3 regions of the Pseudarthrobacter sp. NBSH8 genome follow, and region 2 is predicted to be linked to each of the others. Evidence: predicted binding sites of a transcription regulator. Region 2 holds the regulator's gene; each other region holds the start of a gene.
The links. Region 2 encodes HrcA, which represses chaperone genes, less so after heat shock. Its sites were predicted from a motif close to TTNGCACTCGNNNNNNNCGAGTGCNAA; they were not measured.
Positions count from the first base shown of each region.

Region 1 (10,588 bases), 750 kb from region 2:
ACATGCGCGAGCACGGCCTGGGGGAGCTCCTGGCCGATCTTGCGGACCGGGAGGTTCCCGCAGGGTCCGTCGCAGCAGAGCTTGAACTGGCCTGGTGGCAGTCCGCGCTGGAAGCGATGATCAGCGGCGACGATTACCTCGCCATGTCTGACGGGGACGCGCTCCGGCAGCTTGAGGCCGAATACCGGCTCGCGGACAACGCCCATATTGCCAGCGGCGCGGCGCGCCTGCGCTGGGACCTGTCCGAACGGTGGGGGACCGCGCTTGCGGAACACCCGCGTCAGGCGCAGCTGCTCAAGAGCCTGCTCAAGGACGGTAGGGTTACCCTCGCGGCGCTGACCGCCCAGGCCGCCGAGCTGGTTCCCATGCTGGTGCCGGTCTGGTCGGTCAGCCCGTACCTCATGACCGGGCTCTTGCCGGCCGAACAGCACTTCGACGCCGTGGTCATCCTGGACGCCGAAGCGACGTCGCTGCAGGCCGTCCTGCCTGCCATCGCCCGAGCCGGGCAGGTCATTGCCTTCGGTGATGCCAAGATTGCCAGCCCCCGGACTTTCACTGTTGGTGTTGAGCGGCTGGCCCCCGGTGAAGCGGCCCATCATCGCGTCGAAAGCGCGTATTCGGCGCTGTCTGCGGTCCTGCCTGTCTGGCGGTTGAATTTTGTCTACCGCGCGGTTGACGAGGACCTGGTCCTGCAGCTGAGCAAGAACTCCTACGACGGGGCCCTCCGCAGGCTCCCGGAGGGGCAATCGGCCACGGGACTGGACAGGGCGCTCCTGGTCGAGTATCTGCCCGACGGCACGGGGCTGCCCAGCGCCGACCACGAAGGCGTGGAATCCGTGGTGGCCGAGGTTAACCGCGTGGTCCAGCTGGTCTTTGAGCACGCCCGGACGCGGCCGCGCACGTCGCTGGCAGTGGTCACCGCCAGCCTGCGCCACGCTGCCCGGATCGGTGAGTCAATCCGTCTTCAGCTCCCGAACCACCCGGGGCTGGCCAGCTTCTTCAGCGCAGGATCCGAGTCCTTCCGGGTGGTTGACCTTGAGCGTGCGCAGGGCCTGGTCCGTGACCACGTGATCTTCTCACCCGGTTTCGGCCGCACTCCGCATGGCCGGGCGCTGCACAACTTCGGACCCCTGTCGGCTGAGGGCGGGCGGGAAAAGTTCGCTTTGGCCATGACGCGTGCCCGCCGATCGCTCCACGTACTGACGTGTTTCCAGCCCGAAGACCTGGACCACACGCGGCTGTCCTACGGGGCGGTGGACTTCTACGAGCTCCTCAATCGTGAAATTGCCGGAAAGACCGATCTCGGTACCCCGGCCTCGCGTGCGGCTGCCAGCGAGCAGGCGCTTGGGGCCGATCCCCTCGTGGCCGATCTTGGCGACCGGCTGCGTGCCCGCGGCGCCCGAGTCTGGCACCAGTACGACGGCGTGATTGACGTGGTGGCCGCAGCAGACCCGCTCAGCACCATGGGCCAGGACGACGCCGAGATTCCGCGACCGGTGGCCATCGAATCGGATGGCACGGAGCAGTACCGCACCATGAGTGTCCGCGAGCGGAGCCGGCTCCGCCCTCAGCTGCTGGAACGGATGGGCTGGCGGTACATGCCGCTATGGACCATCGAAGTCTTTACGGACCCGTCCGCCTGCGCGGACCGGATCGCGGGTTACCTGGGCCTTGAGAATGTTCTGCCGCCCGGACGAGGCACAGCCTCGGGCGGATTCTTTGACGAGGACATGGACGCGCTCGCGCTGGGAAGTATTGAAAACGACAGGAACGAAGACCAGGCCGGACGCCTGGCCAGTGAGGAGGCGGTTGTTGTGACGCCACGGAATACCGATCAGGCGGAGACACGCGGTAACGGCCAGCCAGATGAGGCAGGAAACGGGACGGCCGCTGCGCCGGAACGCCAGGTGCCAGGGGCAGCAGGCATCTTGCCCAACAAGGCTGCGGAGGATGACCCGAAGCGCTGGGGCGATGGCCCCGACAACGATCACGATGCTTGGCTGAAGGAAAACAAGCCGCCGCACTGGGGCTGACCTGCAAGCTGCAACGGCTTCACCCCGCCCCGCCTTCGGGTCCCACCAGAACGAAAAACAGTTTGCCCTGGGTGGAGGCCCCGGCCAGCCGCGCAGCCTGCTCCGGGGCTGCCGCCACGACAATCAGCCCGTCGGTTTCGCCGGTGCCCAACCACTGACCCGTCTTGCCGCCCTGTCCTGACGTCCACAGGACGGGAACGGACGTTGCCAGCACTTCTGAGGGGGACTGCTGATCGTAGCCGTTCGCCCGGGTTAGTACCACATTGACCAGTTGCCCGGGCGATACCAGCTGGATGGAGGAAGGATCGGCCATCCTCAACGGCACGGCTGCGGAGCCTGGAGGCGTTCCGGTCAGCAGGCCGGGTCCCAGCAGCAGGGAGTCGGTCACAAGCTGGCCCTTCCGCAAAGGGGCTGCCAGTTGTTTTCCCGCGGCTTCACCGGTGTGGGATATGGCCCCGGCGGTCAGCATCCCCGGCGGGATCTTCGTTGCCGTCATGTCCGTGGCCGACAAGGCCGTGCCTGCGGGGAGATCCCGCGCCGCAGCCAACACCGGAACAGTATCGGTGGGCGGGGGAGTGAGCTGATGGACCGTGATCCCCGCAGCAAGGCAAAGCAGGAGCGCTATCGCAAGGCGCCGGTTCCGGCCCAGCCAGGACAATAGCCTGTGGCCACGCACGCCGCGGGGGCGTGCTGACGGGAGCGGACGGCGGACCTGGCGTCCCGACGGGGCGGATCCGCGGCTGGGACGAAAGAGAGTAGCGGGCATGCGAACCACGCTACGTACCGGCAACGGAGTCCGACAGAAGCGAAGGTGCCTATGTGGACAACCGAGCCGCCGGCGTCGTACGTCTTGTTAGACCGGAGGTCAGCTGGCGGCAGCGGCCGTGGCAGGTGCCGGCGCGGCCGCGGCAGGGGCAGGGGCAGGGGCAGGGGCAGCCGAAACGGTGCTTCCCTTGGCATCCCGGGAGTCAGTCCGGTAGAAACCGGAGCCCTTGAAGACCACGCCCACGCTGTTGAACTTCTTGCGCAAGGCGCCCTGGCACTCCGGGCATGACGTCAGGGTGCTGTCGGTAAACGACTGGAAAACGTCGAAGGCGTGGCCGCAATCCTTGCAGGCGTAAGCATAAGTGGGCACTGGTGATCCTCCTCGGGGGCAAACGAGAGGTCCTGTGCCGCGCTGAACGCAAACCGTCCATTAGCAGTCGCAGGGCCTGAGTGCCAATTCTATCACCCCCGGAAAGTAGCCCTCCGTCAGGCTGGGTCCGGTAGCCGGATCAAACCTGACGGCGTCAGGGCAGCCGGCACCCTCCGGTCAAAGTCTTCGGCGGGAATGCTTCCGGCCGGAAGCAGTTCGGCATCGAAGACGACGGCCGCAAACGGGATCTCAAGTCCGTCCCGGCCAAGGGAGCCCAGCAGGACGTCGTAGTAGCCGCCGCCCTGGCCTATGCGGTTGCCGTCCCTGTCCACGGCTGTGGCGGGGATGAAGAGTGCGGCAACAGACGTCATGACGCCGAGGCCAAGGCGAGGTCCGGCCGGTTCCAGCACCGGCGCATAACGGCTGCGGACAAACTCGACGCCGGGGGTCCACTGCGTCCAGCTCAGCCGGCGTCCGGGCTCACAGACAGGGAGCAGGACTGCGTGGCCATGCCGATGGAGTTCGATGATCAGGGGCAGTGTGGGCGGTTCGGGTTCTACGCCCAGGTATGCGCAAAAGGTCGACGGCGTCCCGCCGGTCAACTGTTCGGCCCACGCGGCGCCGTGGGCGGCCAGGGCGGCACCGGCGGCGTCGCGGTGAGTGGGATCCGTCGCGGCACGGCGCGCACGATGGCGTGCGCGGATGTCCGCCTTGGCTGCGCTGCTGCCTTCGGACATGCCGCTCCTTCGTTGGCGTTTACTGTGGCCGTTGCAGTCGCTGCGGTCCATTGGCCCGGGAGCCACCAATAATTACTGAATGATCAGCCCCTCCGTTAGATTAGTCCAGTGACTACCACTCAGCAGACAGTACGCAAGGCCGTTATTCCCGCTGCCGGACTCGGCACCAGGTTCCTGCCGGCCACCAAAGCCATGCCCAAGGAAATGCTCCCGGTGGTGGACAAGCCGGCCATCCAGTACGTGGTTGAAGAAGCTGTCAGCGTTGGCCTGAACGACATCCTGATGATCACGGGACGCAACAAGCGTGCCCTGGAGGACCACTTCGACAGGGTTCCTTCGCTGGAGGACACCTTGGAAGCCAAAGGCGACCTCGCCAAACTTGAGTCCATCCAGGCAGCAAGCAACCTCGGTGACATCCACTACGTCCGGCAGGGTGACCCCAACGGCCTGGGCCACGCAGTGTTGCGTGCAAAGCAGCACGTTGGCAACGAACCCTTTGCTGTGCTCCTCGGCGATGACCTGATCGATGCCCGGGACGAACTTCTCAGCACCATGATCGATGTCCAGTCCAAGACCGGCGGATCCGTGGTGGCCCTCATCGAGGTGGAGCCCTCCCAGATCAGTGCCTACGGTTGTGCCGACGTGCAGGGGATCGACGGTGAAGGCTACGTCAGGATCAACAAGCTCGTCGAAAAGCCCAGCGTGGAGGAGGCGCCCTCCAACCTGGCCGTCATTGGCCGCTACGTCCTCCACCCGGCAGTTTTTGACGTGCTCGAGCGCACCGGCCCGGGCCGGGGCGGGGAAATCCAGCTGACGGACGCCCTGCAGGAACTGGCGGCCGGCGAAGGCGAGGGCTATGGAGTTTACGGCGTGGTCTTCCGAGGCCGCCGTTACGACACCGGTGACAAGCTCAGCTACCTCAAGGCCTGCGTCCAGCTCGCCATCGACAGCGACGACCTCGGCCCCGGCCTTCGGGAGTGGCTGCCGGGCTTCGCGGCCGGCCTCACTAAATAGCTGCCGTGCGCCCCGGAGCCATCTGGCCCGTGACACTCGAATGCGGCGACCTGATCCTGCGCCCCATCCGGTACCGGGACAAGAGGGAATGGACCCAGGTCCGGGGGCGCAACAGCGAGTGGCTGGCGCCCTGGGAAGCATCCAACCCGGCGTCTGGCGGTGCGCTGCCTGACTACCGGCAGATGGTGCGGTCCTTGAAAATCCAGGCCGCCCAAGGGACGGCCTTGCCCTTCCTGATCGCCGAGCGCACACCCAGGTTGGCCGCCCCGGTCATTGTTGGCCAGCTGACCGTGTCCTCGATTGTGTGGGGTTCCGCCATGATGGCCACACTGGGTTACTGGGTTGACCAGGCCCGCGCCGGTCATGGCATCGCACCTACCGCCGTGGCCATGGCCACGGACCATTGCTTCCAGGCCCTCGGCCTGCACCGGATGGAGATCAACATCCGGCCCGAGAACGGCCCCAGCCTGCGCGTGGTTGAGAAACTGGGATTCCGCGACGAAGGCTATCGTCCACGCTTCCTTCACATCAACGGCGAGTGGGCGGACCACCGGACTTTCGCGCTGACCGCTGAAGAGGTCCCGGAGGGGCTGCTCGCGCGGTGGCTCGCGTCCCGGTCCTGACCCCCGGCAGCTGAACCCGCCAGACGTACTTCCAAAGTCATAAATCCAATCAATTGCCACGTTGCCCGCGACACACCGTGGCTAATGCGGGGGCGGCTGCCGTAATACTCATACGGTTTTGATTGTGGACTTCCCCCTAAGCAGCTCAGTGATCCTTGTGGTTGCCGTTGTGCTCTGGATCGTGTGGGTTGCGCCCTACGTTCTGCGGAACCGCCGGCACCAGGCCCAGGCCGCTGGCGACTTCCTGGCAGAAGTACCAGCCATTGAATCATCGGAACCGAGAGCCGGGACGGTACTGAACATCACCGCCCAGCAGGAGAAAGCCATGGAGATCAGGAAGAGCCCCGAGACCGCAACGGAAACGTCCGGCAGTTCGACGACGGGCGGCGCGTTCCGGATCCGCTATGGCAGGACAGCGATCGCCCTCGTCGGGGTCCTGTCGCTGCTGACCGCGTTTGTTTCGGGTGTTCTTCTGCCGTTCGGAATCGGCAGCGCGCTGCTGCCGGTGGCCGGCCTGGCCGCCACCGTCGCAGCTGTGGCGGTGCTCCGGTCCCTGGCTGTCCGGGACCGCAAAGCGAAGGTCAACGCCGCTTTTCGCTCAGCGATGAGTGCCCCCGTGCGGCGTTCAGGATCTGACGCCACGGATACCGTGGCCCGTCCCGCCGCCCGGCCGGAAAGCCGGCTCTTTGACGCCGAGGCCCACCAGCCCAAGCCGGAGCCCAAGCCCCTGACCGCGATGGAACTCCGGGAAGCGGCACTGGCTGTAGCCGTTGCCGCCGGAGATACCAGCGCTGCCCTATCGCTGAAGCCGGCTGACACCACCTGGGAACCGGTAGACGTGCCGAAACCGGTGTACGTTGAAGCGGCCAAGGCAGAGCGCCCGGCTCCCCAGCCGCTTGATCTTCCTGAGGCACCCAAAGCCGTCGGTAAGCCGTCCCTGAAACAGGGCGTACCCGCTGCCGCGCCCGCCGCGCCTGCCGCGAAGCCCCTCACCAAGGCGCAGAGCGCCCTGAGCAACCTCGACGACGTCCTGCAGCGCCGCCGCGCCTGATAGCTTGCCAGAGCAGCCCACGCCGTTTGCCCGCCCGTGTGCGGAGTGTCAATTCGCAATGCGGGACGAAAATTTGTAGCCTAAGGTCACCGGTACCGCCCGTTCACCAGGGAAGGCGGACTGTTCCGGGGCTATAGCTCAGTTGGTAGAGCGCTTCGTTCGCATCGAAGAGGTCAGGAGTTCGAATCTCCTTAGCTCCACATTGAAGGCCCTCTGACCTGCGGAAACGTTGGGTTGGAGGGCTTTTACCTTGCCTGTTTTTGGGCGACCACACGGAAACGACACGCTTTGGAAAAATTCCGGTGTTCATCCGGACTTTCGTTCCGGGTGAGGCGGAGGCACGTTGCCAATCTTTTGGAGGGCCTCCGTGAGATCCGGCGATTCGGTTGCCTTGGCAATGTGGCCCTTCGCAGATGAGCGTGGTTAGGGCGGTCTGAGGATACCGCCGCCGGGCTGGGGGTTTTCGGTGCGGCGTGGTGCGGTGGGAAAGAGGTCAGGGCCTCTTTGAATTGGTAGCGACCAAGCAAACCAATAGCAAAAGAGACCCTGACATGAATAACTCTATGTCTTGTTCCGGTGGCCGCTGGTGCGCGCGCGCGGATGCGCTGCTCGGTGTCGAGGGCATCCACGTCAGCACTGTCACGGCAACCGGGACCGGCCTGCTTCTGCGCATCGAGACCGGCGGGGAACTCGCGGGTTGCCCTGATTGCGGCGTCGTCGCGGTAGGCCACGGCCGCCGCCAGGTCCGGCTCCATGACATTCCCTGTTTCGGCAGGCCGGTGCGGCTGCTGTGGGCCAAACGGGTCTGGCGCTGCCCGGACCCGGGCTGCCCAAGAATGACGTTCACCGAAGAGCACCCGCCGGGCCGTTGGGTGGGCGACCGACGCGCTGCAGGGTTTCGATACCCCGGTCTCGGCCCTGGCCCACCAACTCGGGGTCTCCTGGCACACCGTCTGGGACGCCATCAAGGCAGAGGCCACCCGCCGCATCGGGAGCGCCGATCGGCTCGCCGGCGTTGACGCGCTCGGCGTCGATGAGCATGTCTGGTCCCACACCGGCCCGCCGGGATCCGGCATGGTCACCGGGATCGTGGACCACACCCGCGACGCCCACGGCATGGTCCACGCCCGGCTGCTGGACCTCGTCCCGGGCCGATCCGGGAAGGCCTACGCCGACTGGCTCAAAGACCGCGGCACCGGGTTCACCGCCGGCATCAAGACAGCGGCGCTGGATCCATTCCGCGGCTACGCCAACGCGATCCGCGACGAGCTACCCGAAGCTATCACGGTCCTGGACGCCTTCCATGTTGTGAAGCTCGGATCAGCCATGGTCGATGAAGTCCGCCGCCGCGTCCAGCAGGACACCCTGGGGCACCGCGGCCGCAAGGGAGATCCGCTCTACGGCATCCGGAGGACCCTACAGATCGGCGCTGAACATCTCTCCGACAAGCAATCCGCACGGCTCGATGCGAAACTCACTCTCGGGGACCCCGACCACGAAGTCACCCTCGCCTGGCAGTGCTATCAGAAGCTCCGCAACATCTACCACGCCCGGCCGGAACGGGGCAGGGAACTCGTCAACGAAGTCATAGCGTCATTCCCGACCTGCCCGATCCCCGAAGTCGCCCGCCTCGGCCGGACACTCAAACAATGGAAGACGGCGATCCTGGCCTACTTCGACACCAACGGCGCCTCCAACGGACCCACGGAAGCAATCAACGGCGTCATCGAAACCACACGCCGAATCGCCAGAGGCTTCCGCAACTTCACCAACTACCGACTCAGATGCCTACTCGCCGCCGGCGGCCACCGACCTTACCGGATCAAACAAACCAACCATGCCTAACTGCGAAGGGCCGGCAATGTAGTGCTTCTCCGTGATCGCAGTTCCGGAGGGACCCAGCTGGGCGGCGGCATGTTGGAACTGTATTCCTGGTCGATGAGAGTGGCAACGCCTGCGGAAGTTGTGTGGGCTGCGGACATTTCCTGTGGAAGACGGGAACAACATGGCTTCGGGCTTGGGCTGCTCGGCTGTTTGTTTGCATCGGAGTGTTTGTACGGCAAAAGGAGGCACCTTCATCGTGCGGAAGCCGGCTTTCGTCTTCGGATGGTCTTGCCGGTAGGTGCCGCGGCCTTTCTCCATGACGACAGTTCCCGAGATGGTGATGGTTGGCGGTTCCGCTTCGAGGTCGACGTCCTGCCAGCGGATGGCCAAGCCCCCACCAATTCGGGCGCCCGTGGCAAGGAAGATATCGAGAACGTCCAGTAGATCTGTAGCGCGTGGCCGTCCTTGGTGTGCGGGGTCCTCCTGCCACCTTCCAGCGACAGTCGGGAGCTTCTGAACGTCATTGACTGACAGCGCCTTGACGTCCTTCGTGGCGATCTTGATGGGTCCGACATCCCGGACTGGATTGCTGTGCAGAGCATCATGTCGGACCGCGAGACCGATCATGCCGGTCAGCACGATTTTGGAATGACGTGCTGTGGCGGGGTGGTCTGAGGCGACGTTGTTGAGGAACCGGTAGATGCGGCCGGTGCTGAGCTCGTGGAGGCGAAGTCCGGCCAGCGCGGGTTTGGTGACACGCCGGTAGGTGTCGCGGTAGCCATCGATGGTCCTTCGGCCTGCTCGACCGTTGTTCTCGATTTCGTCGGAGGATCGCACGGGACGGAATGCGGCGTTGGTCTGGCTGGATTGGGTGGCACTCTAGGGGAGCCGGACGCCCTTCTTAGGATCGCCGTCGTACTGTGACACCGTCCGATCTCCGACGAGGAGTCCTTCCCCGATGGTGAGTCCTCGCCCGGCCAGGGCGCCCGTGAGCGCAGCGATAGTTGCCGCGTGTGGTTTGTGGCCGCCATTCATGGGCTCCGAGGTGTAGACGTTGAGGAGCACACCTTCGGCGCTGGTGTCGTGGCCGAGGTATTCGGCGACCATCTTTGCGTAACTGATTTCGGCGCCTGGCTTCCGCAGGTCGACGCGGAGGGTTGCCCCTACGTGGTTGTCGGCCAGGGTGATGAACACCAGGCTTTCTTGGGGCCAAAACCCCAAGGTGTGGCCAATGAAACTGAGGACGTCGGCGGGGTTTTGATGATGAGCGGTTCCATGTTCTTTCTCCTTCAGCGGCTGGCTGGCACAGGGCGCGTCAGTCAGATGTGTGCGCCGTTCTGATAGACGAATCACCGCGGAGGACCCGCCCGGCGATGATGGGGATCAGAATGACAAACGGCGATGATGCTTTTGACCATTCATGGCGCGGCATGATGCCGGGGCGTCGTTGTTGATAGGCGTCAACCCTATTGTGTCCGCTGAGCGCCGGAGCGGGTTCTCGTGCTTGAGTACGGTTAGTCCGACTCCGCCGTGGTCCTTTGCACCGAAATTGAACGCTTGTGAATTGGGTTCAGGGACATTATCGGGGGTGTCCACGCGCGGGCCTGTGGATTTCAGGGCTTGGTGGCGGCATTCTGTTTTCGCTCAGTGCGGGTCGACTGGGTCTTGAGTTGCACCCGGGCGGTGGGAAATTCGGCCGCGATCGGCACCCGGTCCGCGACGATGAGCTACGAGCTGGTCCATGTCCATGTCCATGTCCAGGCCGGTGAAGGTGGGGTGGCTTTGTCCAGGACCGGACCTGGGAGGTCCAGCCGTGTTGTCGAAGCATTGGGGCCCACGCAGTGAGTCATGGAAAACGCAAACAAGCGCACAGCCAAGGCGCCACGCCTAATACTTTCCATTGGTATTTAAGTATGCGTCAACTAGGGGCTTAAATATCCATTTACCAGGATCTTCCATTCCTTAGGAAACTAAGATACAGTGTTGGCATGTATAGAGAGTCACACCTCACACAGTTGGGGGACAGCGAACGGCGCGCCCTCGAGCTCATAGTTTCCGGGCAGGTTTCCAGTCGAGCGCAGGTAGCACAGGCTCTTGCCCTCTCGAATGGCCGTGTCAGTAAGTTGATAGCGTCCTTGATCTCTCATGGGTATCTCGAAGAGTCGGAAGAG
Region 1 is NZ_CP043178.1:2,924,645-2,935,232, reverse strand. It holds gene FYJ92_RS13450 (AAA family ATPase) at 1-2,033, shown strand, start outside; gene cpaB (Flp pilus assembly protein CpaB) at 2,053-2,799, opposite strand; gene FYJ92_RS13440 (FmdB family zinc ribbon protein) at 2,899-3,168, opposite strand; gene FYJ92_RS13435 (5-formyltetrahydrofolate cyclo-ligase) at 3,285-3,905, opposite strand; gene galU (UTP--glucose-1-phosphate uridylyltransferase GalU) at 4,014-4,919, shown strand; gene FYJ92_RS13425 (GNAT family N-acetyltransferase) at 4,925-5,542, shown strand; gene FYJ92_RS13420 (hypothetical protein) at 5,691-6,593, shown strand; tRNA gene FYJ92_RS13415 (tRNA-Ala) at 6,721-6,793, shown strand; gene FYJ92_RS19340 (transposase family protein) at 7,145-7,612, shown strand; gene FYJ92_RS13410 (ISL3 family transposase) at 7,512-8,438, shown strand; gene xerC (tyrosine recombinase XerC) at 8,382-9,254, opposite strand; gene FYJ92_RS13400 (DUF4192 family protein) at 9,297-9,611, opposite strand.
Region 1: a site for HrcA is predicted at 3,229-3,255, ahead of FYJ92_RS13440 (FmdB family zinc ribbon protein). Genes of this name have one in related genera too.

Region 2 (9,537 bases):
TATGCGCTGAATATGATCGATACGCCCGGTCACGTGGACTTCACCTACGAGGTGTCCCGTTCGCTGGCCGCCTGCGAAGGGGCAGTGCTGCTCGTTGACGCGGCGCAGGGCATCGAGGCGCAGACTCTCGCGAACCTCTACCTGGCCATGGAAAACAACCTCACCATCATCCCGGTGCTGAACAAGATCGACCTCCCGGCAGCCCAGCCCGAGAAGTACGCGGCCGAACTGGCCAGTCTGATCGGCGGCGACCCCGACGACGTGCTCCGCGTTTCCGGCAAGACCGGTATGGGCGTCGAGGTCCTGCTGGACAAGATCGTCCGCGACCTGCCGGCCCCTGTGGGGGACCCGGCAGCCCCAGCGCGCGCCATGATCTTCGACTCCGTCTACGATACCTACCGCGGTGTGGTCACCTACGTCCGTGTGGTTGACGGCATGCTGCACCCCCGTGAACGCATCCAGATGATGTCCACCCGGGCCACCCACGAACTCCTGGAGATCGGGGTGAGCTCCCCGGAGCCCACCCCCTCCAAAGGCCTCGGCGTGGGCGAAGTGGGCTACCTCATCACCGGTGTGAAGGACGTCCGCCTGTCCAAGGTGGGCGACACCGTCACCAACCTGGCCAAGCCTGCCACTGCCTCTCTTCCAGGCTACGCCGATGCCAAGCCGATGGTCTTCTCAGGCCTGTATCCGCTGGACGGCACGGACTATCCGGTGCTCCGCGATGCGCTGGAGAAACTGATGCTGAACGACGCGGCACTGGTCTATGAGCCGGAAACGTCCGCCGCGCTGGGATTCGGCTTCCGGGTGGGCTTCCTCGGCCTGCTCCACCTGGAAATCACCAGGGAGCGGCTCGAACGCGAATACAATCTGGACCTGATCTCCACTGCCCCCAACGTGGAGTACGAGGTAACGCTGGAGGACAAGAAGGTGGTCCACGTGACCAACCCCAGCGAATACCCCTCCGGCAAGATCGCCGAGGTCCGCGAGCCGATGGTGGCTGCCACCATCCTTGCTCCGAATGAGTTCGTGGGCGCCATCATGGAACTTTGCCAGAGCCGCCGCGGTGTTATCGGCGGCATGGACTACCTGTCCGAGGACAGGGTCGAAATCCGGTACCGGTTGCCGCTTGCTGAGATCGTGTTCGATTTCTTTGACATCCTCAAATCCAAGACCCGGGGCTACGGCTCGCTCGACTGGAAGGCCGACGGCGAGCAGGTGGCCGACCTGGTCAAGGTGGACATCATGCTCCAGGGTGAACAGGTGGATGCCTTCTCCGCCATCACGCACCGCGAGAAGGCTTATGCCTACGGTGTGATGATGACCGGCAAACTGCGCGAGCTTATTCCCCGCCAGCAGTTCGAAGTGCCCATCCAGGCTGCCATCGGCTCCAGGATCATCGCCCGGGAAAGCATCCGCGCCATCCGCAAGGACGTTCTGGCCAAGTGCTACGGCGGCGACATTTCCCGTAAGCGCAAGCTGCTGGAGAAGCAGAAGGAAGGCAAAAAGCGGATGAAGATGGTGGGCCGTGTTGAGGTTCCCCAGGAAGCCTTCATCGCTGCGTTGACCACTGACGAGTCCAAGGACAAGGCCAAGAAGTAGTGATGAAAGTGGCCGGCAACACCGGAGGCCCCTGTAATGCCTAGCACTCTTCCGCTCGGCGACCCGGCTCCGTCGGACGGTCTGCTGCCCGCCCAGGCAGTGGACGGTGCTGCGGACCGGGCCTTCGGACTGTACGTGCACATTCCGTTCTGCGCGGTGCGCTGCGGATACTGCGACTTCAACACGTACACGGCCACCGAGCTGGGCGGCGGCGCGTCGCAGGACGCCTACGCCAGCACGGCCGTGTCCGAAGTTGACTTTGCCGCCACCGCCCTGCGGGACTCGGGTGTTCCGGACCGGCCGCTGAGTACAGTCTTCTTTGGCGGCGGCACCCCCACGCTGCTCCCTGCGGAAGACCTCGCCCGAATCCTGACAGCCGCCGTCGGGAACTGGGGCTTGGAACCCGGCGCCGAAGTGACCACCGAAGCAAACCCGGACTCGGTCACCCCTGCATCACTGCAGGTGCTGGCCGACTCCGGGTTCACCCGGGTTTCCTTTGGCATGCAGTCCGCGGTTCCCCATGTCCTAAAGGTCTTGGACCGCACGCACACGCCCAGTCGCGTGCCGCAGGTGGTCCAGTGGGCGCGGGACGCCGGACTGGCCGTGAGCCTGGATCTTATCTACGGGACGCCGGGGGAGTCCCTGGCGGACTGGCGGTTCTCCCTGGAGACGGCCCTGTCCTACCAGCCTGACCACATCAGTGCCTACGCGCTGATCGTGGAGGACGGCACCAAGCTGGCCGCCCAGATCCGCCGTGGTGAAGTCCCGGGGATCGACGACGACGACCACGCCGACAAGTACGAACTCGCCGACCAACTGATCGGCGCGGCGGGCCTCAGCTGGTACGAGGTTAGCAACTGGTCCCGGACGCCGGAGCAGGCATGCCGGCATAATCTGGCGTACTGGCGGGGGGACGACTGGTGGGGCATCGGACCAGGTGCGCACTCACACGTCGGCGGAGTCCGGTGGTGGAACGTCAAGCACCCTACGGCCTACGCCGGACGGCTCGCCCAGGGCCTGTCACCGGCCGCCGGGCGGGAAACGCTCGACGCCGAAACCCGCGACGTGGAGCGCGTGATGCTTGAGGCCCGGCTCGTGTCGGGGCTGGCAACGTCAACGCTGGGCGAACACGGTCAGCACGCCGTGGCCGGGCTCATTGCGGACGGCCTGGTGGAGCCGCCGGCAGCCTTCCACGGCACGCTGGTTTTGACCCTGAAGGGGCGCCTGCTGGCCGATGCCGTGGTCCGCAGGATCCTGCCGGACTAACGGTGGTGGGCCCACGCCCGCAGGGTTCCCTGGCCGAGCCTGCGAGGTTAGCGCGGCGGTCCCTTCCCAACTCTCGCAAGCTCGCGTCGGGGCCCTCGGGACGCCGCTTAGCGGGTGGGGACTACTTGATCCAGCGCAGGTTGTACTGGTAACGGTGCGGCTGGCCCTTGTTGACATGGATACCTGCGGCCACCGAGAAGCAGGTCAGGGCAATCCAGATCAGGGTGGCGATGACAGCGAAAATGTTTCCCACCACCGGAATAAACACCAGGACGTTGGCCACCAGCGCAGCAATGGTGGGCGGCAGGCTGAAGTTGAGTGCTTCCTTGGATTCCTGGGCGGTAAACGGCCCGCGCTCACGGAAAATCAGGTAGATCAGCAGGGACGGAACACAGCCGAGAATCCCGCCGAAATGCGCCAGCGTGGCCCACTGGCGGTCTTCGCTGGCCGTCAGCGGCAGCGCATTTGCCGGAACGCCCTGGTACTCTGAACGGCCCTGGCCGCCGTGGTCGTCCCGGTGCTCGCGTGCGTTTTGTGCCACGGTTTTCTTCCTTCGAAAGTGCAATGGTGCTGGGTTGGAGAATGCCGGACTGAAAGCAACTGCAGCCTCCGCAGTACCAAGAATACTGGTTCAGCCACCAAATGCCGCCGCCCCGAGCCGGATCCGGCGTTAATGCACTGTCAGGAAGTCGATGACTTCCTCCACCCGTCCGAGCAGTGATGCCTCCAGATCCGCGTAGCTGCGGACAGCGCCCAGCAGCCTTTGCCAGCCAAGCCCAATATCTTCCTTGGTGGAGTGCGGCCAGCCGAACGCTGTCAGAATGCCCGTCTTCCAGTCCTGCCCGCGGGGCACCACAGGCCACTGTTCGATGCCCAGGACAGCGGGCCGGATGGCCTGCCACACGTCAACGTAAGGGTGACCGACGATCAGGACATTGCCGGCAGCGCCGGGGGAATCCATTACGGCGGCAGCGATGCGAGACTCCTTTGAGTCCGGCACCAGGTGGTCCACCAGGACCCCCAGCCGGCGGCCGGGACCCGGACCGAACGCGGCCACCGCCCCGGTGAGGTCATCAATGCCATGCAAAGGTTCGACGACGATGCCCTCAACGCGGAGATCGTCACCCCAGACCTTCTCCACCAGTTCGGCGTCGTGTTTGCCTTCCACCCAGATTCTGCTCGCCTTGGCCACCTGGGCACGCTGGCCGGCCACGCGGACTGAGCCGGACGCCGTCCGGCCGGCCGCCACGGGGGCGGCCTGCCTGGGCGCCGGGGGAACGAGCCGGATGGGCTGCCCCTCCAGGAGGAACCCGAAACCGAGCCGGAAGGACCGGGACTTGCCTCGCCGGTCTTCGAGGGCCACGACATGCATGCCGCCGGACTTCTCCACCCGGGTCACCGCTCCCACCCAGCCGGACTGGGCATCTTCAAGGACCATGCCGCGTTCCACGGGAACCTCAGGAAGTTCGCTCCTGACGGGCGCGGTGATCTCCTGCGGACCCCAGTTCTGGTATTGCATGGATTGATTCCGCCTTGCCGCTAGATCCTGGCCCGGAATTTCGCCCGGAGCGGTACCAATGCTAACAACGGGGTGACTCATATTAGACTGTTAGCACTTAGGCATGTCGAGTGCTAACCCCGCAGTGACCACGGATGGAGGTGGAGTATGAGCGAGCCGCGCAAACTCGAAGTACTGCGCGCCATCGTGGAGGACTATGTGCACTCCCGCGAGCCGGTGGGTTCCAAAGCGCTCGTGGAACGCCACCACCTCGGCGTGTCCAGCGCCACTATCCGCAACGACATGGCGGCCTTGGAAGACGACGGCCTGATCACTGCCCCGCACACCAGCGCCGGACGGATCCCCACAGACAAAGGCTACCGGCTGTTTGTGGACCAGATTTCAGCGGTAAAGCCGCTTTCCCAGGCGGAACGGCGGGCGATCCAGGCGCTGCTGGAGGGCGCAGACGATCTGGACGACGTCCTGGACAGGACCGTCAGGATGCTGTCGCAGCTAACCAACCAGGTCGCCGTCGTGCAGTATCCGCATCTGAGCCGCGCCACCATCCGCCACATCGAATTCGTCCTGCTTGCGCCGCGGCAGGTCCTCGTGGTCCTCATCGCCACCACCGGCAAGGTAGAACAGCGCGTAATCGACGTCGGCCAGAACCTCGGCGACGACGCCGTCGCGTCGTTGCGGGCACACTTCCTCGGGTCCCTCGCGGGCATCTCGCTGAGCCGCCTGACGCCGTCGCTGCCGGGGGTCGTTTCGTCCGTCAGCCCGGGCCAGCGTGCGGCGGCCCAGGCATTGGCCCACGGGCTGGAAACGCTCGCCCACAACAGCCGCGAGGAACGCATGGTCATGGCCGGAACAGCGAACCTCGCCCGCTCCAATGTGGATTTTCCGCTCAGTATCGGACCGGTCCTGGAAGCCCTCGAGGAGCAGGTTGTCCTGTTGCGCCTCCTAAGCGACATGGCGCAGGATCCGAGGGGTGTGGCAGTCAGCATCGGGCGTGAAAACCCGTACGACGGGCTCGCGGAAGCCTCCGTGGTGGCCACGGGCTACGGACCAGACAGCACCGCCAAGATCGGTGTGCTGGGCCCCACCCGGATGGACTATCCCACCACCATGGCCGCCGTCAGGGCAGTAGCCCGTTACCTTTCAAGAATTCTGGGTCCGTAACAGCACTACGGTCCAGGCACGAAGAGCAGTGCCGGCAGCCCGCCTGCCGGCAGTACAACAAGGAAGAGATACGAACTTTGAGCAGCCACTACGACGTCCTCGGAGTCTCGCCGGAAGCCACCGGGGAAGAGATCAAGAAGGCCTACCGCAAGCTGGCCCGCACTCTTCACCCGGATGTAAACCCCGGGGAGGATGCTTCGGACCGCTTCAAGGCCGTGACCCACGCCTACGAGGTACTTTCGGACCCGCAGAAGCGACGGATCTATGACACCACCGGCAACGAGAACGGCACCGACAACGGGTTCGGCGGCGGCGGATACTCCGGCCAGGGCTTCGCGTTCCAGGATATCTTCGACACGTTCTTCGGCGCGGGCGGCTCCTCCGGCCCCGCGTCCCGGGTCCGCCGCGGCCAGGACGCACTGATCAGTGTCCGAATCGAACTGCGCGATGCCGTGTTCGGCGTCAACCGGAAACTCGAAGTGGACACCGCGGTCACCTGCCCCACCTGCAACGGGTCATGCTGCCGCGAAGGCAGCCACCCTGTCCGCTGCGATATCTGCGGCGGCAGCGGCCAGGTTCAGCGTGCCGTGCGCTCCATCCTGGGCCAGGTCATGACGGCGGCCCCGTGCGGCAGCTGCGATGGTTTCGGGACGGTCATCAAGGACCCTTGCAACGAATGCAGCGGACAGGGCCGCATTCGCAGCCGGCGGTCCCTCACCATCAAGGTGCCCGCCGGTGTTGCCACGGGCACGCGGATCCAGCTTTCCGGGCAAGGCGAAGCGGGCCCGGCCGGAGGACCATCCGGGGACCTCTATGTGGAACTGCGGGTCAACAACGACGCCACCTACGCCCGCGACGGCGACGACCTGCACGCGACACTTCACATTCCGATGACAGCCGCCGCCCTGGGCACCGAGCTGTCACTGGAAACCTTTGACGGACTGCAGGAGATCGACGTCAAGGCGGGCACGCAGTCAGGGGAGATCATCACGCTCCGCGGACTCGGCGTGACGCACCTGCGCGGTTACGGCCGCGGGGATCTGATGGTCCATCTGCAGGTTGAGACGCCAGCCAAGCTGGATGCGGCGCAGGAGGACCTCCTGCGGCAGCTGGCGAAGCTTCGGGGCGAGCAGTTCACGGAAGGCAAACTGGCAGCCAGCGGCGGCGTCTTTGCCAAGCTGCGGGACCGGTTCGGTAACCTGTAGCGGTGAGCAATCCCGTTTTCTTCAGCAGTGCCGGGGCGCTCGACGAGCTGGTGCCAGGTGCCCGATTTATCCTTCAAGGGCCGGAGGCACGCCACGCCGTGACCGTGAAACGGCTATCTCCTGGAGAGGCCGTGGACATTGCCGACGGCGCCGGAAAACGGCTGACGGGAACTGTTGTCTCGGCGTCGCCGGCAGAGCTTACCGTGGAATGCTCCGCCGTCGCCGTGGAGGACCGGCCCGACATCCGGCTGGTGCTGGTGCAGGCCCTCGCCAAGGGGGACCGCGACGAACTGGCCGTGGAAACGGCAACCGAACTCGGGATTGATGCCGTAATTCCCTGGCAGGCCGAGCGCTCAATCGTCCGCTGGAAGGGTGAGCGCGCGGCCAAGGCCCACGCAAAATGGCAGTCCGTGGTCACTGCCGCCGCCAAGCAGGCACGCCGCGCCTGGATCCCCGAGGTGCGCGCCGCCGTCGAAACGCCAGGCCTTGCGGCGGCAGTGGCGGCAGCGGATCTGGCCGTAATCCTGCACGAAGACGCGGTTCGGCCGCTCCGGTCCGTCCTGGAATTATGGCAGGGCGCCCAGGCTGACACCGGACCCCTGGAAATTCTGCTCATCGTTGGCCCGGAAGGCGGAATCAGTCCCCGCGAAGTCACCCGGCTTTGCGACGCCGGGGCCGTGACGGCCCTCTTGGGCCAGCACGTCCTCAGGTCATCCACGGCCGGACCGGCAGCTGTTGTCCTGGCGAGCGATGTACTGGGACGCTGGACAGCGCCAGTGTCCTGACGCGGCCTGCTACCGGATTTTGAAGTTCCGCGTATCCACATTCAGCTCCTGGCTGCTGCCGGCTGTCTCCACCTGCGAAACACGGAGCTCATAGTTCCCGGCGGACAGGCTCAGCGCAAGCGTGAACACTCCGGCCTGGGCCGCTTCGGCCGCTGCAGTGGTCTCCCCGGTGAGGTAGGGCGCCTTGTTCCCGTTCGCTTCGGCCCGCAGGATCTGCCAGCGGAGCTTGCCGCCAGGAACCGTGCTGCGGCCGGTGATCTTGACGCTTCCGCCTGCCAGGTCCGTCCCTTCCTGCGGATCGATGATCCAGACAGGCGCCACCATTCCGGCAGCCCGGGACATTGGGTCGCCAAGCTGGATGTGGTTGAAGGCAACGTAGTCGGTGTGGCTATCCACCAGGATCCTGACCTGGATCTGCTGGCCGGAATCGATCAGGCCGGAACTCGCAGCCGCCGCCGTAGCGGTAAAGACCAGCTGCTGGATGGCGCGGCCAGCCATGTCGGCGTCGAGATTGCTGTTAAAGGCATCTTCGGAGATGTCGACCGTGATGACGTTCTTGCCGGAGATGGACGAGGCAAGTTTCTCCGGATTCTGCCAGGGCGTGAAGAAATCCGGGTCCAGCGGCTTCTCCGACATCATGGCCCGGAGGGCACGTGTCACAGGATTCTCCTGCTCCGGCACGTCCCGGAACTCCCGGTACAGGAACACGTTGTTGTTGCTTCGGCCAATCCAGTAGACGGGTGCCTTGTTGGAAGACTGTGTGGTTTCCAAGGGCGCGCTGGTGGAGGGGCCCCCGGGTGAGCCGGTGGCAGCCTGGCTGGAGTTTGCCGTCGGGTTGGGCCCGGGGTTGGGGTCCGCGATGCAACCGGTGAGAAGGAGGAATGCTGGCAGTAGACCCAGGAGGCGTTGCGGACGGAAGCGCGGCTCGGCGCGTCTGGCAGTAAGGGGGGTCGCTGTTTGCGGCACTCTCGTGGCCTGTCCTTTCCCGGCTGTGAAATGGTGAGGCCTTGGCCCCGTGAGCCGGTCCCCGGACGGCTGTGATTTCCAGCATGGCATAACCGGTTCTGCCAAAAGGACCAGATCCCGGCTGCCGGTGCAACTGCAACGGGAACGATATGCGCCTGATATGAAGTTGATACCTAATGACGGCAACCGTCCCGCAGCACGCTGGTGACGGGTACCTTTCCCGGCGACCGCCGGGCGCTGCCGGGAGGTGCCTCCTGGCGTAAGATGGTAGGACTCCGCTGGCTCCTGCGTGCTCGGCAACAGCCCCGTCCACACAGCAGCCGGCGGCACTTTAAGTTTCGAACTGGAGGAGACCACAGGCCCGCGGGCCAGCACCATGACTGAATCAGCGAACGGAAAGCGCCGGCTCAATACTGACCGCGCCGCCGCAGAATTCCCCCATTCACTTCCTGGTGTCCGGACGGAGGTGGTTCTCTTTGACAACTCCGACCAGATGGTCCAATCGCTCGGCAGCCATGACGAGGCCTTGCGTTACATCGAAGAGCAGTTCCCGTCGGTGAACTTCCACGTCCGTGGAAACGAGCTGTCCATCAGCGGCCCTGCCAACGAAGTTCCGCGCATTATGCGGCTCCTGCATGAAGTGCGCGGCCTCGTGGCCCGCGGCACCGTCATCAGCCCCGCGGTGCTGCACCAGCTCGTTGCGCTGCTCCGCAGCCAGTCATTGCAGAACCCTGTGGATGTCCTCACTCATGACATCCTCTCCAGCCGGGGGAAGACCATCCGGCCCAAAACCCTGAACCAGAAGAACTACGTGGACGCAATTGACGCGAACACAGTGATTTTCGGGATTGGCCCTGCAGGCACGGGTAAGACGTACCTCGCGATGGCCAAGGCTGTTCAGGCCCTCCAGCAGAAGGAAGTCAGCCGCATTATCCTGACCAGGCCCGCAGTCGAGGCCGGCGAACGGCTGGGATTCCTGCCGGGCACCCTGAGCGACAAGATCGATCCCTACCTGCGCCCGCTGTACGACGCA
Region 2 is NZ_CP043178.1:2,170,207-2,179,743, reverse strand. It holds gene lepA (translation elongation factor 4) at 1-1,602, shown strand, start outside; gene hemW (radical SAM family heme chaperone HemW) at 1,639-2,868, shown strand; gene FYJ92_RS10040 (DUF4870 domain-containing protein) at 2,990-3,409, opposite strand; gene FYJ92_RS10035 (DUF3097 domain-containing protein) at 3,539-4,387, opposite strand; gene hrcA (heat-inducible transcriptional repressor HrcA) at 4,535-5,548, shown strand; gene dnaJ (molecular chaperone DnaJ) at 5,626-6,753, shown strand; gene FYJ92_RS10020 (16S rRNA (uracil(1498)-N(3))-methyltransferase) at 6,756-7,538, shown strand; gene FYJ92_RS10015 (GerMN domain-containing protein) at 7,548-8,504, opposite strand; gene FYJ92_RS10010 (PhoH family protein) at 8,881-9,537, shown strand, end outside.

Region 3 (10,588 bases), 780 kb from region 2:
GGACACCCTGATGCTTATTCTTGCCATCGACACCTCCGCCGTAGCCAGTGCTGCGCTGGTTTCGGACGACGCCCTTGAAGGCGTTGTGGCCAGCTTCTCCACCGAGGACACCCGCAGCCACGCCGAAGTACTGGCCCCCGGCATCGAGGACCTGCTGGCTTCTGCCGGCGTCACCGGCCGGGACATTGACGCGATCGTGACAGGCGTGGGCCCAGGCCCGTTCACCGGCCTGCGCTCGGGGATCGCAACCGCCCGGACGCTCGCCTTCGTCTGGGACAAACCGCTGTACGGGCTGATGAGCCTGGACGCTGTGGCACTGGAAGTGGCAGAGTCCACTGATGCCGCGGCCGAATTCCTGGTGGTCACGGACGCCCGGCGCAAAGAAGTTTACTGGGCACGGTACAGTCTCGCCGACGGCCAATTGCCGCAGCTCGAGGACGGCCCGCACGTCAGCTTCGCCGCCGACCTCCCGCACCTCCCGGCCTACGGCGCAGGCGCCGGACTCTACAGTGACGTGCTGCGCGCCGACCCGGGCTTCAGCAACGAGCAGCCCGACGCTCTCTACCTCGGACAGTTCGCCCTGGCCAGGCTCGCCTCCGGCGGGCAACTGCTCGACTCCACACCCCTGTACCTCCGCGAGTCGGACGCCCAGGTCCCCGGCCCACGGAAGCGGGCCCTGTGAGCATGCCTACCAGCGCAGACGGAGTGGTCATCCGGGATATGACCCTCGAAGACGTGCCCGCAGTGGACGCTCTGGAGCAGCGGCTGTTCCCGGCGGACGCGTGGCCGCTGCACATGTTCCTGTCCGAACTGTCCCAGCACGAAACGCGCCGGTACCTGGTGGCGGAAAGTGGCGGGGACATTGTGGGGTACGCCGGCCTGATGTGCATCGAGCCCGTCGCGGATGTCCAGACCATCGCCGTGGTGCCTGAATTCGAAGGCAGGGGTATCGGCTTAACACTCCTGACCCGGCTGGTTGACGAAGCCCGGCACCGGGGAGCAGCGGACGTCCTCCTGGAGGTCCGTGCGGACAATCCCCGGGCGCAGCAGCTGTACGTGCGGTTCGGCTTCGAACAGATCCATGTCCGCCGCGGGTATTACCGCGACGGCGTTGACGCCCTGATCATGCGGCTGCAACTGGTCCCCGAAGGCACAGCCCCCGCACCAGCCGACCCGGCAGCGGCCCCGGACCCCACAACAGAAGCAGGCAAAGCATGAACCGCTCGCAGCCCCTGGTGCTGGGCATCGAATCCTCCTGCGACGAAACCGGTGTGGGCATCGTCCGCGGCACCACGCTGCTCACCAACACGGTGTCCTCCTCGATGGACGAGCACGTCCGCTTCGGCGGCGTGATCCCCGAGATCGCCTCCCGCGCACACCTTGATGCCTTTGTGCCCACTCTGCGGCAGGCCCTGGCCGACGCCGACGTGCCGCTGGAGGACGTGGACGCCATTGCCGTCACCTCCGGCCCCGGGCTGGCAGGCGCCCTGATGGTGGGGGTCTGCGCCGCGAAGGCTTTGGCCGTGGCCACCGGCAAGCCGCTGTATGCCATCAACCACCTGGTGGCGCATGTCGGCGTCGGGCTGCTGGACGTAAACCCCGACGGCGGTGCTGCTGCGGGTGCTGCGGTTGGGCTCGGCCACGCCGGCCGTCTCCCGGAGAACCTGGGTGCCCTGCTGGTCTCCGGCGGGCACACCGAGATCCTGAAGATCGACAGCATCACCAGCGACGTCCAGCTCCTCGGCTGCACCATCGACGACGCCGCCGGCGAAGCCTACGACAAGGTGGCCCGCATCCTGGGCCTCGGCTACCCGGGCGGCCCGGCCATCGACAAGCTCGCCCGCACCGGCAACCCCAAAGCCATCCGTTTCCCGCGCGGCCTCAGCCAGCCCAAGTACATGGGCACCGCCGAGGAGCCGGGAAAGCACCGCTACGACTGGTCCTTCAGCGGCCTGAAGACGGCAGTGGCGCGGTGCGTCGAGCAGTTCGAGGCCCGCGGCGAAGAGGTGCCGGTGGCCGACGTCGCCGCAGCCTTCCAGGAAGCGGTGGTGGACGTCATCACGTCCAAGGCCGTCCTGGCCTGCCGCGAGCATGGCATCAAAGACGTTCTCTTAGGCGGGGGAGTGGCCGCCAACTCCAGGCTGCGGGAACTCACCGGTCAGCGCTGTGCGTCCGCCGGAATCAAGCTCCATGTGCCGCCGCTGGAGCTGTGCACGGACAACGGCGCCATGGTGGCGGCCCTCGGTGCCCAGCTGGTGATGGCCGGGATCGGGCCCAGCGGCATCCGCTTCGCCCCCGACTCCTCGATGCCGGTCACCGCGGTGTCACTCCCCGCCTGACCGCCCCGCCTGACCGCCCAGCTGACTGCCCCGCTGATAGAGCAACGGGTGGGGATTACCCCGTGGGCCCGTTCCGCATCTGCTTGACCAGGTCCAGCACCACGGCCTGCAGGTCGCCGCCGTGCTCGGCAGCGACCCGGCGCTGCCGCTGGTACCCTGCGCCGCGGCGGATGATCTTTTCGACGTCTGCCAGTTCGTCGGGGCAGCCGAGCTTCGCGGCCACTGGCTCAAGCCGGTTCAGGGTCTCCAGGAGGTGGTCGGTGACCAGCCGTTCGTTGCCGGCGGCGTCGAGGATGATGATGGCCTCCATGCCGTAGCGGGCGGCACGCCACTTGTTCTCCTGGACGTGCCACGGCGGCATGGTGGGGATGGTGCCGCCGTTGTCCAGGGTGGTGGAGAATTCATCCACCAGGCACTGGGTGAGGGCGGCAATCGCGCCCACTTCCTCCAGGGTGGCCAGGCCGTCGCAGATGCGCATTTCGATGGTGCCGAGGTTGGGAACCGGCCGGATGTCCCAGCGGATCTCGGACAGGGTGTCAATAACGCCGGTGGTGAACATGTCCTGGACGTAGGACTCGTATTCGCCCCAGGACGGGAACTGGAAGGGCAGGCCCGCGGTCGGCAGCTGCTGGAACATCAGGGCGCGGTGCGACGCGTAGCCGGTGTCCTCGCCGCCCCAGAACGGGCTCGACGCCGAGAGCGCCTGGAAGTGCGGGAAGTAGTTGACCAGGCCATCCAGGACGGGGAGTGCCTTTTCGCGCCGGTCCAGGCCCACGTGGACGTGCACACCATAGATGACCATTTGCCGGCCCCACCACTGCGTACGGTCGATCAGCTTGGCGTACCGGGCTTTGTCCGTCACGGGCTGCAGCTGCGGCGGGCTGAACGGGTGGCTGCCGGCGCAGAAAGCCTCCACGCCCATGGGGTCGGTGATTTCGCGCACCGCGGCCAGGGACCGGTTGAGGTCCTCCTTGGCTTCGGCGGCAGTTTCGCAGATGCCGGTGACCAGCTCAACGGTGTTGAGCAGGAGTTCTTGCTTGATGTGCGGGTGCTCGTCGTCTTCGTTGAGTTCGGGGTGCTTGGCAACCACGCCGCTGAGCACTTCGTTGGCGACCGATGCCAGTTCACCGGTCTGGCCGTCCACCAGCGCCAGCTCCCATTCCACACCAAGAGTTGATTGCTTCGATGAAGCGAAATCAATCTTCATGCGTTCCCCTAACTGTTCGGATATCACTGGGCACGCGCCGCGTTCAAGTCTAGTCCAGGGGTAGCATCGTCTTGATGGCCTTGTTCATATGGAGCCGTGAGTGTATTCACAAATCCACCCTCTTTTTCGCGGCCGCCGCCGTGGCCGCTACGACGGCCTGCACGGCGGTTCCCACCACCACCCCGGCGACCTCCAGCCCCGCGCCGGCGTCGACCCCGGGATCAGAGCGTCCGACGACGGCACCTCCGTCCGCTTCCCCTTCACCTGACACCGGGCTGCTGCCGCTGGGCTGGGGCCCTGAACAGCGGGACCAGGATGCCGCCGCTGCCGCCGTGGCGGCGATGTCGGTGGAGCAGAAAGCCGGTCAGGTGCTGATTCCGCTGTATGCCGGTACCGACGCCGAAGCCCAGGCCGCGACCATTGAACGCCTCCATCTGGCCGGGTCCATCATCATGGGCGACAACGTCCCGCTCGACGCCCGCGGCCAGGCGGATCCGGTCGCCATGGCGACGGTCAACGCCCGGCTGGCCCAGGCCGCAAAAGCCGACGGCAGGCCCTGGCCCGGGCTCATCGGCGTCGACCAGGAAGGCGGGATCGTAGCGCGGCTCGGTGCGCCCCTGACCGAATGGCCAACAGCCTTGAGCTACGGAGCCGCCGCAAATGTGCCGCTCGCCAAGGATGCAGGCCGCGGCCTGGCCGCGGAGGTCGGGTCGCTGGGCTTCACCGTGGCCTTCGCGCCCGTTGCTGACGTGACCATCGGCCCCGCAGATCCAACCATCGGTGCCCGGTCAATGTCCGGCAACCCGGACGCAGCGGGAGCGCTGGCAGTGGGGTTCTCACAGGGCATGCAGGAGGCAGGCGTCCTGCCGGCCCTCAAACACTTCCCGGGCCACGGCTCCGTGACGGTTGACTCGCACCAGGAACTTCCGGTGCAGCCCGCGGGCATTGCGGAGCTCGAGGCCCGGGACTGGAAGCCGTTCCGGGCAGCCATCGTCGCCGGTGTGCCGATGGTTATGACCGGGCACATCGCCGTACCGGCCCTGGAACCGGGCGTCCCGGCGTCGTTGTCCGGCCCCGCCTACGCTGCCTTGCGCGGCATGGGTTTCAAGGGTGTGGCCGTAACCGATGCCCTCAATATGGGGGCAGTCCAAAAGCAATACCCTGGCGGCTCCGCAGCAACGGCGGCGCTGGCTGCCGGCGCGGACCTGCTGCTGATGCCGACGGATGTGGGGCAGGCCCACACGGCCATCGTGAGCGCCGTGGCGGCCCGAACACTGCCCGCGGCGCGCCTGGACGAAGCAGCCATCCGGGTGGCCACCATGATGATTTGGCGCGGCCGCGTCACCTCGCCGCCCGCCGGCTCGGCCCCCGCCAGCGCAGCGCCCGGCAGCGGCGGCGATATCTCGGCGCGGGTCTCCGCGGGCGCCGTCACAGTTCTGTCCGGACACTGCGGCGCGCCAATAGTCCAGGGAAGCATCCGGATCGCGGGCGGATCACCGCAAGACAGGGCACGGTTTGAGGCTGCCGCGGCGAAGGCCGGGCTCGGCACCGGGGCGGGCCCACTGGTCAGCCTCATCGGTTACGCCGGCCGTCCGGTCGGGGGCGATATCGCTGTCGCACTGGATGCGCCGTGGCCGCTGCAGGATTCCAGCGCTCCGGTGAAAATTGCGCTCTACGGCCGGACACCGGGTGCCTTTGACGCCCTCGTTGCCGTGCTGGCAGGCAAGGCGACTGCACCGGGAAAGCTGCCCGCCGCCGTCGGAAGCTATCCGGCCGGGACAGGCTGCCCGTAACTTGGCCCGCATCACATCGCCGAATCGGTCAACGGCGGTTTAATGGACAGGTGCCCATTCTAAATAAAGACATGACCTTGTGTATTTCGCTGTCGGCCCGGCCCAGCAATAATGGGACGCGGTTCCACAACCACCTGTACGACCAGCTGGATCTGAACTGGATCTACAAGGCCTTCGCCCCCACCGACCTGGCCCAGGCGATCGCCGGCGTCAGGGGCCTGGGCATCCGCGGCTGCGCGGTGTCCATGCCGTACAAGGAGGACGTCATGGCCCTCGTGGATGAGCTGGATCCCTCCGCCAAAGCCATAAATTCGGTCAACACCATCGTGAACACGGACGGACGTCTGTTGGCCTACAACACCGACTACACCGCCATCGAACAGCTCCTCGCCGGCAACGCCGTCCCTGCGGATTACTCGGTGCTGGTCCAGGGCGCCGGCGGCATGGCCAAGGCCACCGTCGCGGCCCTGCGCGACGCCGGCTTCACGGACGTCACGGTCATCGCCCGGAACGAAGACACCGGCCGGGCGCTCGCTGAGCAGTACGGGTTCCAGTGGCGGGCAACGCTCGACGGCGGCACCGCGGACCTGATCATCAACGTCACTCCCATTGGTATGGCGGGCGGTCCGGAGGTGGACTCCCTGTCCTTCCCGGAAGATGCCATCGCGGCAGCCAAAGTGGTGTTCGACGTTGTGGCGCTACCGGCCGAGACGCCGCTGATCAAGGCCGCCCGGGCCGCCGGGAAACAGGTGATCACGGGCGCCGAGGTGGCCACCATCCAGGCGCTCGAGCAGTTTGTGCTCTATACCGGCCTGCGGCCCACCGACGAGCAGGTCCGGGCCGCCGAAGACTTTATGCGCGCCCAGTAGGGCCCGGTCTCGGGAGCGTTCGCTGCCTCAGGCCGGTTCCACCGAGATGGCCACCCGATCCTCCCCAATACGGGTCAGGACCAGGGTGGCTGTTTTTTGTCCGGCCTTCTTGCCGGCACCTTTGTTGCCGGCGAACAGCTGCTTGCGCAGTTCCTCCGGGGTTACCGACGTGCCGCGCTTTTTGATGTCCAGCACCGTGATGCCGTTCTCCTTCACCCAGGCCTTGAGCGCCTTGACGTTGTACGGCATCACCTCCAGGACCTTGTACGCCCGGGCGAAGGGCGTGTCCACCAGTTCCGGAGCGCAGATGTAGGCGATGTGCTCGTCCAGCAGGTGCCCGCCCAATTGAAGCGCGACGTCGGCCACCAGGCCGGCGCGGATCACCGCACCATCGGGCTCATACAGGTAGCCCTCCGCCGGACCCACCGGCGCCGCGGGACCGCCGTCGAAGTCGTCAGCGCTGGTCAGCTCGGCGGCACCCTGCGGGCCAAGCAGCAGCGCGGCCCGGCGGATTCCGGGCCGGCGCACGGAGTTGAACCACAGGGCCACCTCGGTGACGTCGCCGCCCACCGATATCCACTGCGCCTCGCAGCCAGCGGGAACAGACTCGTGCGGCATGCCGGGGCCCATTTTGACGCCAACCGCGCGCCCGGTGGCCGCGAGTGATTCCACAAATGACAGGGGCGGTGAGAACGCCTCAGGATCCCAGATCCGCTTGGTACCCGAAGTGGAGGTGACGCGGCGTGCGGGATCCAGCCAGACGCCGTCGACCCCGTCCAAAGGTACGGTGGTGGCGTCCGAATGCACCACCGTGGCGTTGGGGAAGGGGATCAGGTTGACCGTGGCGCAGGCGGCGGTGGTTTCGTCCATTTCCACGGCCGTGACCGTGATATCCATTGAGGCCAGGGCCAGGGAATCCGCGGCAAGGCCACACCCAAGGTCGGCCACATGGCGGACGCCGGCCTGCGCAAAGCGCTCGGCATGCCTTGCCGCGACCGTAAGACGCGTGGCCTGTTCCAGCCCGGCCTGCGTGAAGAGCATGCTCCGGGCGAACTCGCCGAACTTCAGCTCGGCCTTGGTGCGGAGCCGGGACTGGGTGAGGACGGCGGAGACCAATGCAGGGGAGTGGCCGGCCTTGCGGAGGGCCGCGTTGAGCTCGAACGCCTTGTCCTCCCGGTACGGGCCCAGGGACGCCAGGAGCTCCCAGCCTTCGCTCGTGAGCAGTGGGGCGATCTGGTCCTGCGGTGCTTGAGCCATGGGTTCAAGCCTAGTGGAGGTGGCCCGGTGGCCAGATCCCGCTAGGGTTGAAGGCATGGAAGACAGTGCAGGCACCCAGCCGTCCGGACTACCCCAAACCAGTAAACCGGACCTGGTGAAGTTCGCCCGCCCCGCGCTGATTGCAGGATCCGCAGTGGCCGTTGTCTGCGTTGCGCTGCTCGTGATCATCTTCTTCCTGGACACGTTCAACGCCACTGTCTACTCAGTGGGCGGCAATAACATCCAGGACGCCACGGACGAAGCAGGGGAGATTCGCGGGCTCTACGCCGGGGCACGCGTAGGCGGCATCATCCTGCTGGTGGTCTCACTGCTGGCTGCCGTGGGCGGCGCCGTGGTGCTGTATCTGCGGCGGGGCACAGCCGATGAAGGGGACGACGGCGACGAGGACGTCGATCTCGAGGACCTCACCGGCCGGTAACAGGCTGTTCGCCGGAGACATAATTCTGGCACTCGCCTTGACCGAGTGCTAACCAAAACATAGAGTCATCATTAGCACTCTCCCTAGGAGGGTGCTAACACATGACGAGCTGCCAGCCAGGCTGCTGCCGGCACCGCGACGACGGTTAGCCAGCCACGGCGAAACAGCTCAACTGTCCACAAATTTCGCTGACGTAGAAGGAGAGGTCCGAGTGTCGGTCTCTATTAAGCCTCTTGAGGATCGTATTGTTGTCCGCCCGCTCGAAGCCGAGCAGACCACGGCTTCCGGCCTGGTTATCCCGGACTCCGCACAGGAGAAGCCGCAGGAGGGTGAAGTTGTTGCAGTAGGCCCCGGCCGCTTCGAAGACGGCAACCGCGTCCCTGTCGACGTAGCCGTTGGCGACGTTGTTATCTACTCCAAGTACGGTGGAACCGAAGTCAAGACCGGTGGCAACGAGTACCTCGTGCTGTCCGCCCGCGACGTTCTGGCGATCGTCGTAAAGTAACTCTTTGGATCCCCGTGCCGCTGATCATGCATTCCGCTGGTCAGCTGTGCGGGGTTCTGTCTTGAAAGGACAAAACCATGGCAAAGCAGCTTGCGTTTAACGACGCTGCCCGCCGGTCGCTTGAAGCCGGCATCGATAAGCTCGCCAACACTGTCAAGGTGACGCTCGGCCCCCGCGGCCGCAACGTTGTCCTCGACAAAAAGTGGGGGGCACCCACCATCACCAACGACGGCGTCACCATCGCGCGCGAAATTGAGCTTGATGACCCGTACGAAAACCTTGGCGCGCAGCTGGCTAAGGAAGTCGCCACGAAGACCAACGATGTCGCCGGCGACGGCACCACCACGGCCACCGTGCTCGCCCAGGCCCTGGTCAAGGAAGGCCTGCGCAACGTTGCGGCGGGCGCCGCCCCTGGCCAGATCAAGCGTGGCATCGAAGTTTCCGTAGAAGCCGTTGCAGCCCGCCTGCTCGAGAACGCACGCCCGGTTGAAGGCACCCAGGTTGCCAGCGTGGCAGCCATCTCGGCCCAGAGCGACGAAATCGGCGAGCTCCTCGCCGAGGCATTTGGCAAGGTCGGCAAGGATGGTGTGATCACCATCGAGGAGTCCTCCACCACGCAGACCGAGCTGGTCCTCACCGAAGGCATGCAGTTCGACAAGGGCTACCTGTCCCCGTACTTCGTGACCGACTCCGAACGCCAGGAAGCCGTCCTCGAGGACGCCCTTATCCTGATCAACCAGGGCAAGATCTCCTCAGTGCAGGACTTCCTGCCGCTGCTGGAGAAGGCGCTGGCGAGCTCCAAGCCGCTCTTCATCATTGCGGAAGACGTTGAGGGCGAGGCCCTGTCCACGCTGATCGTCAACCGCATCCGCGGCACCCTGAACGTTGTTGCCGTCAAGGCTCCGGGCTTCGGCGACCGCCGCAAGGCCATGCTGCAGGACATTGCCACCCTCACCGGTGCGCAGGTCATCTCCGCGGAACTGGGCCTCAGCCTGGATTCGGTTGGCCTTGAGGTGCTGGGTACCGCCCGCCGCATCACGGTCACCAAGGACAACACCACCATCGTTGACGGCGCCGGTTCCGCAGAAGACGTCGCAGCCCGGGTTTCCCAGCTGCGCGCCGAGCTGACCCGCACCGACTCCGACTGGGACAAGGAAAAGCTCCAGGAACGCCTGGCCAAGCTGGCCGGCGGCATCGGCGTCATCAAGGTCGGCGCAGCCACCGAAGTTGAGCTGAAGGAAAAGAAGCACCGCATCGAAGATGCAGTGTCCTCCACCCGCGCCGCCCTCGAAGAGGGCATCGTGGCCGGTGGCGGTTCCGCTCTGATCCACGCACTGAAGGCCCTCGACGAGGATCCTGCAGTCAAGGCCCTCGAAGGCGACGCCGCCGCTGCTGTGGGCATCGTCCGCCGCGCGCTGGTGCAGCCGCTTCGCTGGATCGCCCAGAACGCCGGTTTCGACGGCTACGTTGTCACCGCCAAGGTTGCCGAACTCGAAACCAACAATGGCTTCAATGCCAAGACGGGTGAGTACGAGGACCTGATCGCCGCCGGTGTCATCGACCCGGTCAAGGTCACCCGTGCAGCCCTGCGCAACGCGGCATCCATCGCTGCGCTGGTTCTCACCACCGAGACCCTCGTAGTGGAGAAGCCCGCAAACGAAGACGAGCACGCAGGCCACAGCCACTAGTTCCCGCGTCTCCTCATAAAGAACCGGTCCAGCCTCGGCTGGGCCGGTTTTTGTGCTCACAGCTCACCTGCGGCCCGCTTTGCCGCCCTATGCGCCCGGCATGTCCGTGCGTTTCATGGCAGCGAATGGAGGAGGACGCCGCTGCCGAACGTGGCAGACTGATGCCATGTTGCTCGATGAGCTCGTGAAAACCTCGGATACCGTCGCGTCCACCCGCTCCCGGCTCGCGAAGGTCGACGCACTGGCCGATCTCCTGCGCAGGCTCGAGCCAGTGGACATCGCGACGGCCGTCGGCTTGCTTATCGCCCAGCCTCGGCAAGGCCGCGTCGGCATCGGCTGGCGCGGCATGACGGCAGCCATGGGAGAGCCGGCCGCTGAGCCGAGCCTGACGGTGTCCGACCTCGACGCTGCGCTGGACCGGCTGCTTGCCACCTCAGGCGCTGGATCAGCCGCGGAGCGCGCCGCGACCCTCCGGATGGTCACTGCGGCGG
Region 3 is NZ_CP043178.1:2,951,181-2,961,768, reverse strand. It holds gene tsaE (tRNA (adenosine(37)-N6)-threonylcarbamoyltransferase complex ATPase subunit type 1 TsaE) at 1-11, shown strand, start outside; gene tsaB (tRNA (adenosine(37)-N6)-threonylcarbamoyltransferase complex dimerization subunit type 1 TsaB) at 11-682, shown strand; gene rimI (ribosomal protein S18-alanine N-acetyltransferase) at 685-1,218, shown strand; gene tsaD (tRNA (adenosine(37)-N6)-threonylcarbamoyltransferase complex transferase subunit TsaD) at 1,215-2,339, shown strand; gene FYJ92_RS13535 (glutamate--cysteine ligase) at 2,395-3,546, opposite strand; gene FYJ92_RS13530 (glycoside hydrolase family 3 N-terminal domain-containing protein) at 3,888-5,339, shown strand; gene FYJ92_RS13525 (shikimate 5-dehydrogenase) at 5,411-6,208, shown strand; gene FYJ92_RS13520 (class I SAM-dependent methyltransferase) at 6,236-7,465, opposite strand; gene FYJ92_RS13515 (hypothetical protein) at 7,521-7,904, shown strand; gene groES (co-chaperone GroES) at 8,116-8,409, shown strand; gene groL (chaperonin GroEL) at 8,487-10,097, shown strand; gene FYJ92_RS13500 (ATP-dependent DNA ligase) at 10,264-10,588, shown strand, end outside.
Region 3: a site for HrcA is predicted at 7,930-7,956, ahead of groES (co-chaperone GroES). Genes of this name have one in related genera too.